3 regions of the Peribacillus sp. BM1 genome follow, and region 3 is predicted to be linked to each of the others. Evidence: riboswitches for the same ligand, from Rfam matches in the RefSeq annotation. Region 3 holds a riboswitch; each other region holds the start of a gene.
What was found. A riboswitch is a leader RNA that binds a small molecule or an ion and turns the genes downstream of it on or off. The one in region 3 is predicted to bind cyclic di-GMP.

Region 1 (5,174 bases), on a different replicon from region 3:
TATTTTTAAAATAAAAAGACATTTAACATTAAGTGTCCCAGATTAATCTAAAAAAAGTATATTACACGTTGTAGCTATTTTTCAAAATCTATTACCCCATTATGCGCACAGATTTTTAAAGTTTGTAGAAATCATTGTTTACAACACCTTAATTTTAAGTCGCAATATTAGGTTTAAAAAGTATGCATACTTTATACAAAAATAGTTACCATAATCATCTTTATCGGTACTGAAAAAGGATCTTCGGTTGGAAAATCCTTTTAGCTGTGTGTTCAATTAAAGCGCCCGATTGTGAAAGAACATAATGGGAATTTTAAATAACTTTATTGTCAATCAATATTTGTAGAACAAGAAAAATTTAATTCTTTTTTCTGCATTCTTAGCATATGTAAGGATCAGGGTTCTCGACCACAGCGATACCCAAAATTAAAAATAGACAGATTGTTTTTTGTTTAAATACACTAGGTAATAATACAATGATACTTAAGCTTGAAATGAGGGATAGTATGATCCAAATATCGGGGAAGGATATTCAACAAAGCGGCATGTGGCCGTCTGGTAGTATTGAAAGTGTAATTATTCAACGAATGCAGGAAGATAAGATCGTTAATTCGTATCAATCCATCGAGGAATTATCGTTTGAACTCAAGTTACGAAAAAGCATCATTGCAAGTGCAAAAGCTATGAACCAAGGTGATGCGCAGTTTGAAATCTTAGCAAATTCTCGTTGCAATCCTCAATACTGGCATTTGACAAATACCGGCGGATTCCAGCTTAGGCATGATGTAATACCATCTGATGCGATACAAGACATTTACAAGAATAGTTCACTATATATGTTTGAATGTGCCACTGCAATAGTGATTATCTATTACCATGCCGTTCTAAATAGTATGGATGAACATTTATTTAATCAATTATTCCAAAACCTCTATTTATACAGTTGGCATGTAGATCCTGATCTCGGTATACAATCCATTCATACGGATCATTACTTACCTGGAGATGTTGTTTATTTTAATAATCCAGACTTTGATCCAGAAACCTTCTGGTGGAAAGGAGAAAATGCCGTTGATCTTGGAGATGGTACATATTTTGGACATGGATTAGGAATCAGGACAGCTGAACAAATGATTCGAGCTTTGAATAAAAGGAGAAAACCAGGGAGTACTCAATTAGCCTATCTGATGAATTTAGTCATAAGGCCATCTTTTAAACATTTGGTGAAATTAGCGATGCTGCCACGTGGTTATACGACTAATAAAATTCAACATGTCGTAATAAACCATAACGAAAGTTCGATTTCATATGATCGATATCTATTCTATTTAAATAAAGTGTACAATCAGATGACCTATATAAACCCATTTCCATGATGATGGGTTTATTAGTTTTTAAATTAATTCATTAATAAAAACTTTCATGACCAAATTAGTGGGTTGGTTAGCCATTCTTATTGGCACCTATCTTTTGAATCAAATTCGATAGAAGTTGGGTTTTCGTTACACCACTAACTGGCCCTTTAGTTGAACAAGGCTTTAAAGTATCACATGAATACTCTATACAAATCTAGTTAACATAAAGTCTCTTATAGCCACTGAAAAAGGATCTTCGGCTGGAAGATCCTTTTAAATGCTTGTTTAATTAAAACGCCCTATGTTTTTGGTAAACCATGATAAGCTGATCTAATTTTTGACTGCAATTAATGGTGTCGTGGCTATTTAAGCCTGTTTCCTTTGCAATCAGAATTAATTCCTTTTTCAATTTATTGATCCTGTTTTCTAAATCGTCCATCCAATAAGGTAACCCCCTAAAATATGTATATTATTTTAGGCAACTCAGCCATCATAGTCAAAACTTTAGACCTGTAGTTTTGCGTCCTTATTTTTCAATAAGTTTGCCTTTTCTCGTTATATATTACTGTAATTAGATTCCGAAATTTGTCTCATTTTGTTGTTGCTATCGGAATAATTGCCAAGAGGGTGGATTCATGGATCCTTTAACAATATGGTCCTTTAGTTGAACAAGAATCTAAAGGTAATTTATGGCCAATCACAATCATATGTACCTTAAATTGCATGATTTTTTTAATCTATGTTTGTGAAACATTACTATATCAAGGATTGAACTATTTGAGACGGAGTATATTCTGACCTTGATTCCGAATGGATACCGTTTAACGAAAATAAAAATGAACCCATAACTAAAAACAACTTCTATAAGCATACTAAAGGAAAAATACTGAGGTGGGTTTAATGTATGATAAATGGATTTATAATCATTTCATCAATACTCTTTTTTTTCCTGTAGTAGTGATTGATGGAACGATAATAATATCAGCTATCTTTATTCATCTTGTAAGCAAATCAACAAACAGTTAGTAAAGAAATACCCCTTCTACTAGCTGCTTGTTTTATTAACTCTATTTCATAACACATAGCTTCAGACAAGATACCTTTTTTGATATTTATGTTTATTTCATAATAAAATTTAACTAATAAATCCATTGGAAGCTTATCGTATAAAGTTTCACCTTGCAATCTTTGTCGCCTCCTTTTATCTATTTTCTGAAAATTATACCAACGGGAAATTTATTTTTCTACTAAACTAAATGTAGATATGTATAGGTATCATAACTTATGAGTTATGATACCGTTTGTTTTAGCGAATTTAAAAAAGCCGATTTCTAATTTGAAATCAGCTTAAAAATTTAGTTATTCAATTAAAGCGCCCTTTAGTTGAACAAGGAAAAGTTAAAAAGCTAACTATTTTTTAAATAGTTCCACCTCACCAATTCCTTCTACAATAAGTTCTAGATTTTGGGAATTGTTATAAGATGTAATTGGGAAGTTTGTTGAAATAATCGTTTCGTTATTTTTTGTACTCTTTCTAAAACCAGTTGCCCGATAATCATTACCATCCTCATCTATGATTTTCATATCTACATCATTATCATATATTCCATCCAACGAAAATGTTAGATTTAATGATGTTGGATTTGCGCTGGCTTTGGAAACTTGAATGACAGATGACTGATCCTGCATTGCATATTGAATAATTACATTTGATTTTTCTTTATTATTGTTGGCGAGTGACAGTCCCCAATTTCCATCAATTTTTTTGAATTCTCCCGTACTGTAGAAAACATTGATACTTTCCACTTCTATTACAGCGTCTTTTAAAGGAGGGATAACACCTTCATTAGAATCGGATAACACATCATATTGAATTCTTCCCGTTTTTACATCCAATATTGGATTTTGAACCTCAGCACCAGATATATAATTATTGTCACCTTTCAAGGGTTTTGTATCTGGAATAAATTCATCGATGTATTCTCCATCACCATTTTTTAATCGGTAATCCATCGAGACCTCTCTTACATTATTTAAATTTGAGGGATCTTCAAATACTAACTGAAAACTTAATCCCACTTTATTTGCGTCCGAAAAATGCTTATCTAGTGTTACTTTAATACCTTGATCGGTAACTGAACTATTATTTTCTTGTATAAACCCATTATTTATGGCTTGTTCTATGCCCTTATCTCCAAAGTTAAAGAATTCGTTGATACTAGCCATTACGTTTTCATTTGTAAGAACTACACCAGTTACGATAAGAGCGCAAGCAGCAGTTGCTGCTCTTTTCCAAATGAAGTTGACTGTTTTCTCCTTTGATTTAGCTCGTATAATATCATAGGATTGATCCAGAGATTTCCTTACCTTAACAGGTATTTCTTTCTCTTCACTCATAATCTGATTAAACTCTTTTTCAAAGCAATTTTTCATATACCATCACTCCCTCATTTTTATAATAGTTGTTTCTTAATATCGATTTGGCCCTAGAAAGTCTGGATTTAATAGTCCCTTCAGGCTCCTTTAAAAATTCACTAATTTCTCTAACATTTAATCCGATAATATAATATAAAATAAGGGCTAACTTATAGACTTCGTTTAAACTATTAAGAGCATCATCTAGTTCAATTTTTTGAAATTCATCATCTCTCTTTTGAATAAGTAAATTCTCATCAATGACCGAAACGTTCTTGTTCTTGTTGAGTAAGCTGTTACATTTATTGATTAAGATTTTACAAATCCAAGTATTGAAGTACTCATCATTTTTTAGAGTATGTAATTTTTCATAAGCCGAGATAATAGCATCCTGCATAGCATCAGCTACATCTTCATCATTGTTCAACAATCTACTTGCAGTCCGGTACAATACATCCTCGTATTGCTTTACAAGTGAAACAAACGCTTCTCCATCGCCCTTTTTTGCCTTTTTGACCAAAGCTTTAAGTGATCCCATTTCAGCACCCCCTAACTAGTTGTTTTGTTTTTCAATATATTAGATATGTAAGATAACCAATTGGTTGCATTGATAAAATGATTTTATAAATCTCTTGAAAAATAAGATGATAGACATGTTGGACGTACAATGTGTCAAACAGCAAGTAGGCTTCCTCTAATGAAATCAAAATAGACTGAACGGTAAAAAACCGATCAGCCCATAAACTTAAAAGAAACATAGATTCCCACTGCTAACTCATCAATAAACCTTGCTATTCGATCCCTCCATTACCTATCCTGTCCTTGAATGGGAAGTCGTTAATGAAGTAAATGCCTACAAAATTCCTTCTATATTTTAACATAAATATCCGATTTCGTTTTAGAGTATTATTTAGTTAAAGTAGCAATAGGTAAGCCTTTGAAGTCATCTCCAGCTTTTCCCCTGCTCCGCACCGAACGTGCTAGTTTCCCAGCATTCGGCGCTCCATCTATCGATGTATACTGGATTATAAGTTCTTCGTTACCCTTAGACGTGAGATTAATCTACCTTTTCAAGCCCACATTCCATTCGGTATTGGTTTAGTTTCTTTATCATTGAAAAATTTAAACCGAATTTCTGTATTTCTGATGTGATTATTTCTGTATTTTTACGATGCACTAGCCGATGGATGTCCCTATGAAGGATGCGAAGATTGTTGAATCTGTCCGTTCCTCCAAGATGTGTTGGTACATAATGATGGCAGTGAACTTCATTAGCGGTTAGATTCCAACCTGTGATTTCACATTTTCCAATCTTCATACTAAAACGGCTGATGCGATTATCCATATACTCAACCGTCCTACCTGGAAGATTTGCCTTCATTAGTCTGCTGATTTCTAGGCTGA
Region 2 (5,174 bases), 960 kb from region 3:
TCATCTAATGCCAGTTTTTCACTATCAGGGTAGAGATCGGACGGGAAGAAAAAAACAAGGGAAAATGACGGCGGACACACGAAAAGAGGCGGTCACAAGGCTAAGAGAAACAGGGATAGCTGTGACGAGTATTGATGAACTAAGGGGCATTTTATATAAAGAAATCTCCTTGGGTAGAAAAAACATAAAAAATCGTGATTTTATTATCTATCTGCGCCAGTTTTCAACATTAATTCAAGCAGGGATCAGTGTTGTAGAAGCGACAAAGATTTTGGCGGAACAAACATCGAGTAAACTGCTGCGAAAAACATTAGAACATATTGTGCAAAGTTTAGAAGAAGGAAACCCTTATTCTGAAGGAGCAGAAAAGCAACGAAATGTGTTCCCGCCTCTCTTCATAAATATGATGCGAGCGGGTGAAGCTGGCGGGAATCTAGAAGAGGTTCTGGAACGGATGGCAGTTTATTTTGAGAAACAGTATCAGACAAAGCAAAAAATACAATCGGCGATGATGTATCCGGCAACGGTTGGATGCTTGAGTGTAGGGATTATCATTTTTATGCTATCTACCGTTGTCCCTACTTTTGCAAATATGTTTGCATCATTTGGTAGTGAGCTTCCTTTTTTTACAAAGCTAGTACTCAATCTTGGCGGATTTTTTGAAAGGTTTTGGTGGGTATTTCTCTTATTAGCAGTTGGATTATATATCTTCATTCGCTATATACGATCCAATAACGAGATGAAATACTATCTTGATTATTGGCTTTTAAGAATGCCTATCTTCGGGCAACTGATTCAAAAGGCGGAGATTGCAAGAATGACGAGAACATTAAGCTCGCTTTTCAAGAGTTCTGTGCCAATTTTGCAATCTTTAACAATGGTGGAAAAGATTTTAGGAAATGAAGTGTTAACCAAGGTGATGAAACAGTCGCGACTTTCGATTGAAAAAGGCGAGTCCATGGCCATTCCGATGGAAAGACACTGGGCATTTCCGCCTATGGTCACGCAAATGATCATCGTCGGTGAAAAATCTGGTACTTTGGATGTCATGCTAGATCGCGTCGCTGATTTTTACGAAATGGAAGTAGACAATGCAACAAACCAAATGAAATCTCTCATTGAACCTTTTCTCATTATCTTTCTAGCAGTAGTTGTTGGAGGCATTGTGGCAGCCATTGCCGTTCCGATGTTCACTATATTTAACGAAATCCAATAAAAATGTTCAATATAGTAGAAAAAGTAGTTGTCAACTAGTGAATGAGTCTTATATACTAGCAATATATAAATAGATTGGAAACTGTGATTGATCATTTTTATCTGGGCACTTAAATGATCAGGAGTGAGTAGTGCAACCCGCCAATGTATATTTAATTCAAAATTATTTTTGAATTTAAATATAAACGTGGCGGTTTTTTGGTATGAAGGACATGGGAACGGGGCCTCGCGACTTATTCATATAGCTAATCTACTTAGCGGGTTTACTTATATGATCGAGAAAGCATCCGAAAACCCGGCTCCGCACCGCCATCATTGTGATTAGGTGAGTGTAGCGTGCTTCATGATCGATCTTTCATAGTAACTGGTGGCGTTTTAACGCCCTTTTAGGTTTTGTATGAAGTTTCAAGCTGTTTTATTACACCGTGTTAGATTACATAAAAAAATGAACTGAGGAGTGAACGTACATGATTAAACGAATAAAAGGCCTTATTAACAACCAAAAAGGGTTAACACTAGTGGAACTTTTGGCTGTAATCGTGATCTTAGGGATTATCGCAGCAATTGCGGTGCCGAGTATTGGGAACATTATTGATAATAGTAAGAAGGATGCACATATTGCGAATGCGCAGCAATTGGTGGGGGCAGCGAGATTGGCTGTTGCGGCGAATGATCAGACCATATTGAATGATAAAGATGGTATCACGTCAACTGATTTAATGACGGCTGGGTACCTTGAGTCAGAACTTAAAGATCCTGATGGAGACAAATACACCACAGAGCAGGTTGGAATAGCTAAAGATGCAACAACTGGTAAAGTAACATATACAGTTACGCTAAAAGGTGCAGAGAGAGGGATTACAAGTAATAATGATGTATCGAAATTAACTAGGACGGATGTTAAATAAATGCTATAAATATTGCTAAAGAGTATAACATAAGGTAATTTTCCACTCCTTTCCACAAGGAGTGCTTTTTTTATCCAATAATAATGGTCCTGCTTTATCAATCTACTAAATCTTCATCAAATAATCATCTCCAATTCAATCCAACTTCCTGTATAATAAAAGTACCAACATGACGTTAAAGCACCACATCCGGTATGAAGGATGATTTATTGAAAATAAGGAAACCAACTCCAACAAAAAGGGAGAAATCCATGACACTATTTATTTACAGCTACATAGGTATTTTAGGCTTAGTTCTCGGATCCTTTTACAATGTCGTCGGTCTTCGGGTACCGGAGAAACAGTCAATCGTACGGCCGCGGTCACAGTGTCCAACTTGCAAAAGAACGTTGACAGCTACGGATTTGGTGCCTGTGTTGTCATATGTCTTTTTAAGAGGAAAATGCCGGAACTGTCATTCGAAAATATCGCCGCTCTATCCACTTAATGAGCTTTTAACGGGTTTATTGTTTATGCTTGCATTCTATGAATTTGGATGGACAGGTGAACTAGTAATTGCACTTACCTTCATCTCGTTGTTAGTCATTATTTTTGTATCTGATATTGTCTATATGATTATTCCTAATAAAGTGCTGTTGTTTTTTGTTCCTCTTGTTTTAGTTGGCCGTTTAGTCGTGCCATTAGATCCGTGGTGGGATATGTTTGTCGGCGCGGTCGTTGGCTTTGGTCTGCTTTTTTTCATTGCTGTCATTAGTAAAGGCGGCATGGGTGGGGGAGATATTAAACTGTTTTTCGTGTTGGGCTTGGTTCTCGGTCTCAAGCTGACTCTCCTTACCTTTGCCTTGGCAAGCTTCTTTGGAGCCTTGTATGGAGTAGCTGGCATGATATGGGGGAATTATAAGAAACGGCAGCCGATTCCTTTTGGTCCATTTATTGCAATGGGTGCGTTGCTTTCCTATTTTTATGGGAATGAAATCTTAAACTATTACTTTACTATGTTTTATTGAAGCGGGTGATGAAGAGAGTGAGTGCATTTAATAGACAACATCGGGTTCATCTAGCCATTAAAGATCGGTATATGCGGTTTGTGGAATCTGGAAAAAAGCGAAAACTGCTAGCCTATGGGCAAAAGAGCCTTCCAGATGGTGTGATCGTTGAGGGGCAAATTAAAGATCGTGAAACGCTCGAACTGATTGTCGATGAAATGGTCGATCAATGGAAGCTTAAAGGGAAAAAAGTTTCTTTCTGTGTACCTGATTCAACGGTAATCGTTAGGAAAATTCATGTTTCGAATGAAATTCCAGATCATGAACTGAATGGCTATTTATATATGGAATTGGGCCAGAGCATCCATCTGCCTTTTGCAGACCCTTTAATCGAAGCTGTGCCTTTAGAAAAAACGGCTGAAAACCGAGACGTGTTGTTATTTGCTTCAAGAGAAACCGTGTTACATGAATTTACAGCATTATTAAAGCGGGCATCTCTTAAACCTGACATTGCAGATCTATCAGTGCTATCGCTATATAGAATGTATTATCATCTAGGTCTTGCTAAGCAGGATGAGCATGTATTAATGGTGCAAATTGGGTTAGATGCATTTGTTTTATCTGTTTTTAACGAACATAAACCCGTTTTTTCGCGTCATTATCCTTTGGAATTTCATGATGAGCACTTTGAACTTTCTAAAAGTCGCAGTGGCTCGGAATTTTATTCTTGGGTGGGTGCACTGAACGAATTAAACAGCCAATCTCAGGATATTACCATGGAAATCGAACGTTTTCTATCCTATTATCATTTCAATCTTACAAAAGGAAATCATCGTATCTCAAAGCTCGTTTTGTCAGGAGACCATCCTTGTATGGAAACTTTTTATTCGGCTATACATACTGCGATTGAAGTATCCGTTCAGCCATTACTTGAACCACTATTTCAAACGAAAAAAGGAATGAACATCCCTCCTGTATATGCTGAATGTATTGGACTAGCGTTAAAGTAGGTGTCAACATGCTTGTAGATATTAACTTATTACCTAAAAAAGAAAAAAAACGACGTACCGTTGTCCTCATGATTTTGTTGACGGGGATCGTGCTATTGGTCAGTGGATTCTTCTTCATGACTACCTATCAAGCACAGAAGGCCCGATTGGTAGAACTGGAGCAAGAGTTAATGTTGACTAAAGAATTAAAAGTCGCGAAGGAAAAAGAGCGAACTCAGAGTGTTGAGTCCAAATCTGTGCGTGAATTGACAGCGGCGATTCAATGGGTTGAAGAACATCAAAGTTCAACCTTTTTCATCATGAGAACTGTATCTTCATTATTACCTGAACGAGGGTTTATCGTAGATTTTTCCTATCAAGAAGATGGGACTGTGCAGCTTACTGTTCAGTTCGATTCTTCCCGGGAGGCAGCTTATTACTTGAAAAGTATTTCAAATTCAGCCATTATTTCAGGAGCTAAGTTACAAACCCTTTCAACCGAGAAGCTTGGGGATGGTGTGACAGCGGAGCCTATCCTTCCACGTTACAATGCACAATATGAATTAACGGTGGACAAAGCAGCCATTCAAGCATCAATACATGGGGAGGTAGGGTCATAATGCTTTCCCAAAAAGTAGTGTCGTTGATTCTCACATTTTTGTTGCTTTTTTTTATCATAGGTGTGAGTGGCGTGTATTATTTTGAATATAAACCATTACAGGACAAAATGGCTAGTCTTAACCGTTCGATTACGAAGGAAAAAGATGAGCTAGAAAAGCTAGATCAAAAAGAGCAGAAGAGTGTTGCCATTAATACGATGGCTCTACAACGGAAGCTTCCAGTGAGTGAACTTGTTGATCAATTTGTATTATTGCTTGAAGAAGTGGAAGTAGCATCTGGTAGTCTTATTACGAATCTAGCATTTATAGATGCCGAACAAGCAGGTGATTCGGTTGATGAATTAGAAGCTGGGAAACTTGAGACAGCAGTAGAAACATCAAATACAAATCCACTACCTGAAGGAGTAAAGAAATTAACAGCGGTCATTACGGTTGAATCACCAACTTATCTTGAAC
Region 3 (5,174 bases):
AGATTATTATAAACTTTGGAAAACTGCTGTTCTTTTTCCGTAAGCTTGGACTCAGTATGCTTACTGTTCGTAATATCTTGAATGAACCCGATTACACGAACCGGAAGACCCTTTTCTCCAAAAAGGACTTCTATTTGCACATATACATGACGAATGGCGTGATCTCTTCTCACAACTCTACATTCAAAATGAGCACTGCCATTGTTTAATAAACTTTGCCCGAAGGCCCGTTCAAGTTTCGGATGATCATCTGGATGGACAAACTCTAGAATTTGCCGATATGTTGGCGAAAAGTTTTCCTCTTCGCTAATGCCTAGAATCAAACGTTTTTGTTTCGAGCAATACGTCTTATTGCTCATCATATCGTAATGGAAACTGCCCATATTGCCGATTTCTTCAATGGTATTAAAGCTTTCTTTTGACAGATAAAACTCTTTTTCCTGTTCCTTTAGATCCGAAATATTTTTTATAATCCCATACACTTCCACGCCATCAGGTGTAGCGATCGGAACAAGGGTAACATTCGTATAGCGAGTGTTACCATTCTTGCAAAGGACTAAGCAATTGAACCTATTTGTTTGACCTAAGAGAGCTTCTTCGAAATATTGTTTTTGTTCATATGTATAATCTTGTATAAAACTATCTAAAAATGGTCCATCGAAGTCTTGTTCCGTATAGCCAAACTGCTGGGCAAATGCTTCGTTATAGATTAGTAGATTCCCACTGACGTCCAATTTGATAACCGCATTCAGGTGATCGATAATGAGAGAATGAAAGTCTTCCTCCCTGGTCATTGAATTCATGCTAGTTCCCCTGGTTTTCCTTTGAAAAGACTCTTCCATTTCAATAATCCCTCTCATTCTGCATCTCATTAATGATCACCACAAAAAAGGTCCCCCAAAAAGGTGGACATACGATTTTCAATAAAGATATATGTCGATTTCCATGAAAAAACAGTTTAATCTTGGCTTTACGTTCCTACAACGTTATTATCATACGTATCACAACAAATAGAATCTACCTTTTATGTTTTTATTTGTTAATAATACCACACTTTTGAACTGAATAATTCTGTAAGATAAGCAAAATCGAGGCTGCCCTATAACAAAAGGGTCTGACCCACATCTACAATATACTGTTTATATAACACAATAAACGCTGTATAGAGTGTGAAGTCAGACCCTTTAAGGCAGCCTTGATAAAGAATTTTTATTACACTTTAAATCTCCCAATTTGCGCTTGTAATTCTTCAGCCATGAGAGAGAGCGTGGCTGCGGATGATGTGATTTCTTCCATCGATGCCAATTGTTCCTCCGTCGCGGCTGCTACATTTTGTGTGCCTGATGCCGCTTCCTCGGCAATTTCAGCTAATATTTTTTCTGATTGGAGGACTTGTTCAGACCCTGCTGAAAGCTGTTGGGAAGCAGCAGATACTTCCTGTAATTGCGCCGATATCTCATCAATAGAATAGCGAATTTGCGCAAAAGATTCCCCCGCTTTATTCACTACGCCAATGCCATCAGTCACTTTGCTAGTTGTTTGTTCCATTGATTGAACAGCAAGGTTTGTCTCATCTTGGATTAATGTAATAAGGCCAGAAATGCTCTGAGCCGATTCAGCAGATTGTTCGGCTAGTTTGCGTACTTCATCCGCTACTACAGCAAACCCTCTGCCATGTTCACCTGCTCTTGCCGATTCGATCGCAGCATTTAATGCGAGTAGATTCGTCTGCGAGGCAATATTTGTGATCACTTCTATGATATTGCCAATCTCTTTTGAACGTTCACCTAATCCTTTTACAATTTGTGCTAATTGCGTAACTGTCAGATTAATTGAATTCATTTGTTCGATCGTCGTTTGAATCGCTTCATTCCCTTCCACGGCTTTTTGTGAAGTATCGACCGAATTGGCAGATATACCTTGGCCATGAGAAGCAATCTGTTGAATACTTAACGCCATTTCTTGTACGACCTTCGAACTCTCTTCTGTGCTTCTCACCTGCTGTTCTGCTCCTTGTGCCACTTCCTGAATGGTGTTTGCAATTTGCTCACTCGCTTTACTTGACTCTTCTGAACTTGCTGTCAATTCTTCAGAGGCAGCAGCTACTTGTTCAGAAGTGATATTCACCTGCGTCATCAACTCTCGTAACTTCAATATCATCTTATTAAAAGAAAGCGTTAATTGGCCGATCTCATCTTTGGAGCGATAGCTTCCTTCAACGGTTAAATCGCCATTTTCCGCACTTTCCATAAGTGTCTGCATTTCTTTAACCGGATTGACGATCATCCGAGTAATAATAAATCCAACCACACCTTTTATCAAAATAGTAAGAATAACGATAATGATAATAAAATTCTTACTATCTTGAGCGCTTGCTGTATTGCTTTTAACTAGGTCATCCGCATATTTCTCCAAATACACGCCTATTTCATTCATTAATGAATTGGACTTTTCACGTGCAGGCTGTACGTCTTGCTTGTATTCTGTATACGCTACACCCTTATCACCTGCAAGTGCCAATTTAAATACATTCTCTACCTCATTCAAATATCTCTGATACTCGGTCTTAAATTGAGAAAGTTGTTCCACCTCAATTTCAGATAAAAGACTTTTATCTAACGCCTGTATCAACGTTTCATTATCCTTCTTTAACGCGTCAATTTGATCTTTTAATACCTGTATCTCTTTTGTATTGGATGTAAGCAACAACTCGAGTGTACTATTATCAATCGCCCTTGTATTTATGCGAATTTGACTTTGCCATTTCACAGGAAGCAGAGCATCCCAATACATTTGATCTGATTTTTTATCCATTTGATTCAAATTATAGAATCCAGTACCACCAATCACACCAAAGATGATGAAAGAAATAAGTATTAGTACGAACAGTTTCCTACCGATTGCAGCATTACGTAATCCCATGATTCCTACTCCTTTTCTGTACCTTTTAAAGTTAGTTTCAAATTCATTTGAGCAAAAAAAAAACAGAGTCCAGCTATACCTGTACTTATTTCAGATAGTCTCTCACTCTATTAATAAACTATTATGACAATTTAGTGTGTCCTATTTATTTAGATATCCTTTTCCTTTTGGCAACCTGGCGATCCTTGTCCACAAGTGACTTTAGACCCACGGCTTTGCGTCCTCCCCTTTCGATGAAGTTTGCTATTTTCTAGAATGGTAAATCTTACATATCTATTGATATATCGAAATTATACCATGGCCACTACCAATAAGACAGAATACCCACTCAATTTTACGAGTAATCCTTTCGTACTAGCTAAGATGTAATAACGTAGTTCGATATAACTCTACGAATATCAAGAATTAAACCACTAAAATGAACTAGATGACATTTTTTTCAAAAGATATTCATTCGATTACTCATAATTATGACTGATTTATGCAAAGTTATAGCAATATGAAAAAAAGAGTCCGGTCCCAAGCCTATTTCACGCGGAAAACCTGAGCTCCCTGTACCGTAGATCAAGATTACAAACTGAAAAATGAGATGTACGGGCCAGAGTGAGCTCTTTTCGTGCCAGATTTGATATTTACGGGCCAGAGTGAGCTCTTTTCATGCCGCATTCAAGATTTACGTGCCGGAGTGAGCTCTTTTCGTGCCAGATTCAAGATTTACGTGCCGGAATGAGCTCTTTTCATGCCGGAGCTAGATTTTCAAGCCAAATTGAACCAACAAAAAACGCCCACCCCAACAGAGGTAAGACGTTCTTATACCTTATACCAACCCATCGCCATCGATCCTTCACCAAGATGTGTGCCAATAACTGGTCCAAAATAGCTTATATCGAATTCAACATTTGGATATAACGCTTCGAGTTCCTTTTTCCATTCTTTCGCTTCTTCTTCACGTTTTGCATGGATAATCACTGCTTTAAACGTACCACCTTGAGCCAAATCTTGACCAAGTAAATCTGAGATTCGCTTCATAGCTTTTTTCCGAGTGCGGATTTTTTCAAAAGGAACGATTACTTTGTCTGAGAAATGAAGGATTGGTTTGACTTGAAGAAGACTGCCAATCAATGCCTGTGCACTGCTTAAACGTCCGCCACGCTGTAATTGTGCCAAATCATCCACCATAAAATAGGAGCGTACTGATTCCTTGATAACTTTCAATCGGGCAAGAATCTCGTCTGGACTTTTTCCATCTAAGGCCATCTTAGCTGCTTCGAGCACATAGAAACCTTGTACATAGCAGCTGATTTCAGAGTCAAAAGCGTACACATCCAGACCCTCAACCATATCTCCTGCACTAATCGCGCCTTGATACGTTCCGCTAATTCCGCTCGATAAATGGATACTCACGACTGCATCATACTCTTTCGCTAATTGCTCATATTTCTCGATAAATAAACCTGTTGGTGGCTGAGAGGTTGTCGGGAGCTTGTCCTCCGTTTTGACTACATTGTAAAAATCATCCGCCGTTATATCAATTTCTTCACGATACGCCTCGTTACCAATCACTACGTGAAGCGGAACCATATGTATATGAAATTGTTTACGTATTAGTTCTGGGATATATGCGGTACTGTCCGTAACAACTGCCGTTTTCATAAAACATTACCATCCTTATTTCATTATTCTCGTTTATACTTAATTACCGTTTTATCCCGCATTAACGCGCAGTAAAGCTCCTACCTCAAGGCTTAGAGGAATCGAGGTAGCGGAAAAGTCCGATTGGTGAGATACAGTGAAACTTACCGCTGTGATCTTCAGCGGTTTAGTTGAACCAATCGGGTTCGTACTGTCGATTGATCGAAGTGGTAGCGAAGATCTTAGCGACAGTAGAACGGGACTAACAATCAGTGGGCGATGAAGAAAAACCCACTAATTGAAGTTTCACTTTATACGATACCGTCTCTGCTCGCATTATAATGTTGTGTTACCTTTAACAGAAAGTCGTCAAAACAAATGTGGCCCTGCAATTTTAAGTCTAGATCGTGAGCCCTTGGATTTGGATTGCGAGACATAATTCCCCGCGCGTGAAAGTCAGATTTCGAATCGCGGGACCTCAATTAGACGTAATAGGTTCTTTCTTTTGTCCTGTCTGAACCCCCCCAAGCAAAAATCGCCCAGTCTTAATCGTTGTAACATCGATTAAGCTAGACGATTTCCTTTGGTTTCCTCCAACATTTCAGCTGTGGACATCCAAT

Region 1: linked by a shared signal. The riboswitch ahead of AC1MGI_RS21545 (aspartyl-phosphate phosphatase Spo0E family protein) and the one ahead of AC1MGI_RS03375 (methyl-accepting chemotaxis protein) in region 3 are both predicted to bind cyclic di-GMP.
Region 2: linked by a shared signal. The riboswitch ahead of AC1MGI_RS19705 (type II secretion system protein) and the one ahead of AC1MGI_RS03375 (methyl-accepting chemotaxis protein) in region 3 are both predicted to bind cyclic di-GMP.

The regions. Positions count from the first base shown of each region.
Region 1 covers NZ_JBWXPJ010000002.1:140,678-145,851, reverse strand. Annotated here, with positions in the region: gene AC1MGI_RS21550 (protein-glutamine gamma-glutamyltransferase) at 507-1,376, shown strand; gene AC1MGI_RS21545 (aspartyl-phosphate phosphatase Spo0E family protein) at 1,645-1,794, opposite strand; cyclic di-GMP riboswitch class I at 1,830-1,912, opposite strand; gene AC1MGI_RS21540 (hypothetical protein) at 2,367-2,540, opposite strand; gene AC1MGI_RS21535 (DUF4179 domain-containing protein) at 2,766-3,788, opposite strand; gene AC1MGI_RS21530 (sigma-70 family RNA polymerase sigma factor) at 3,772-4,308, opposite strand; gene ltrA (group II intron reverse transcriptase/maturase) at 4,828-5,174, opposite strand, start outside.
Region 2 covers NZ_CM155259.1:4,116,329-4,121,502, reverse strand. Annotated here, with positions in the region: gene AC1MGI_RS19715 (type IV pilus twitching motility protein PilT) at 1-8, shown strand, start outside; gene AC1MGI_RS19710 (type II secretion system F family protein) at 8-1,216, shown strand; cyclic di-GMP riboswitch class II at 1,284-1,367, shown strand; gene AC1MGI_RS19705 (type II secretion system protein) at 1,683-2,123, shown strand; gene AC1MGI_RS19700 (prepilin peptidase) at 2,375-3,130, shown strand; gene pilM (type IV pilus biogenesis protein PilM) at 3,148-4,119, shown strand; gene AC1MGI_RS19690 (PilN domain-containing protein) at 4,128-4,718, shown strand; gene AC1MGI_RS19685 (LysM peptidoglycan-binding domain-containing protein) at 4,718-5,174, shown strand, end outside.
Region 3 covers NZ_CM155259.1:674,744-679,917, forward strand. Annotated here, with positions in the region: gene AC1MGI_RS03370 (EAL domain-containing protein) at 1-803, opposite strand, end outside; gene AC1MGI_RS03375 (methyl-accepting chemotaxis protein) at 1,213-2,922, opposite strand; cyclic di-GMP riboswitch class I at 3,089-3,177, opposite strand; gene AC1MGI_RS03380 (DegV family protein) at 3,733-4,575, opposite strand.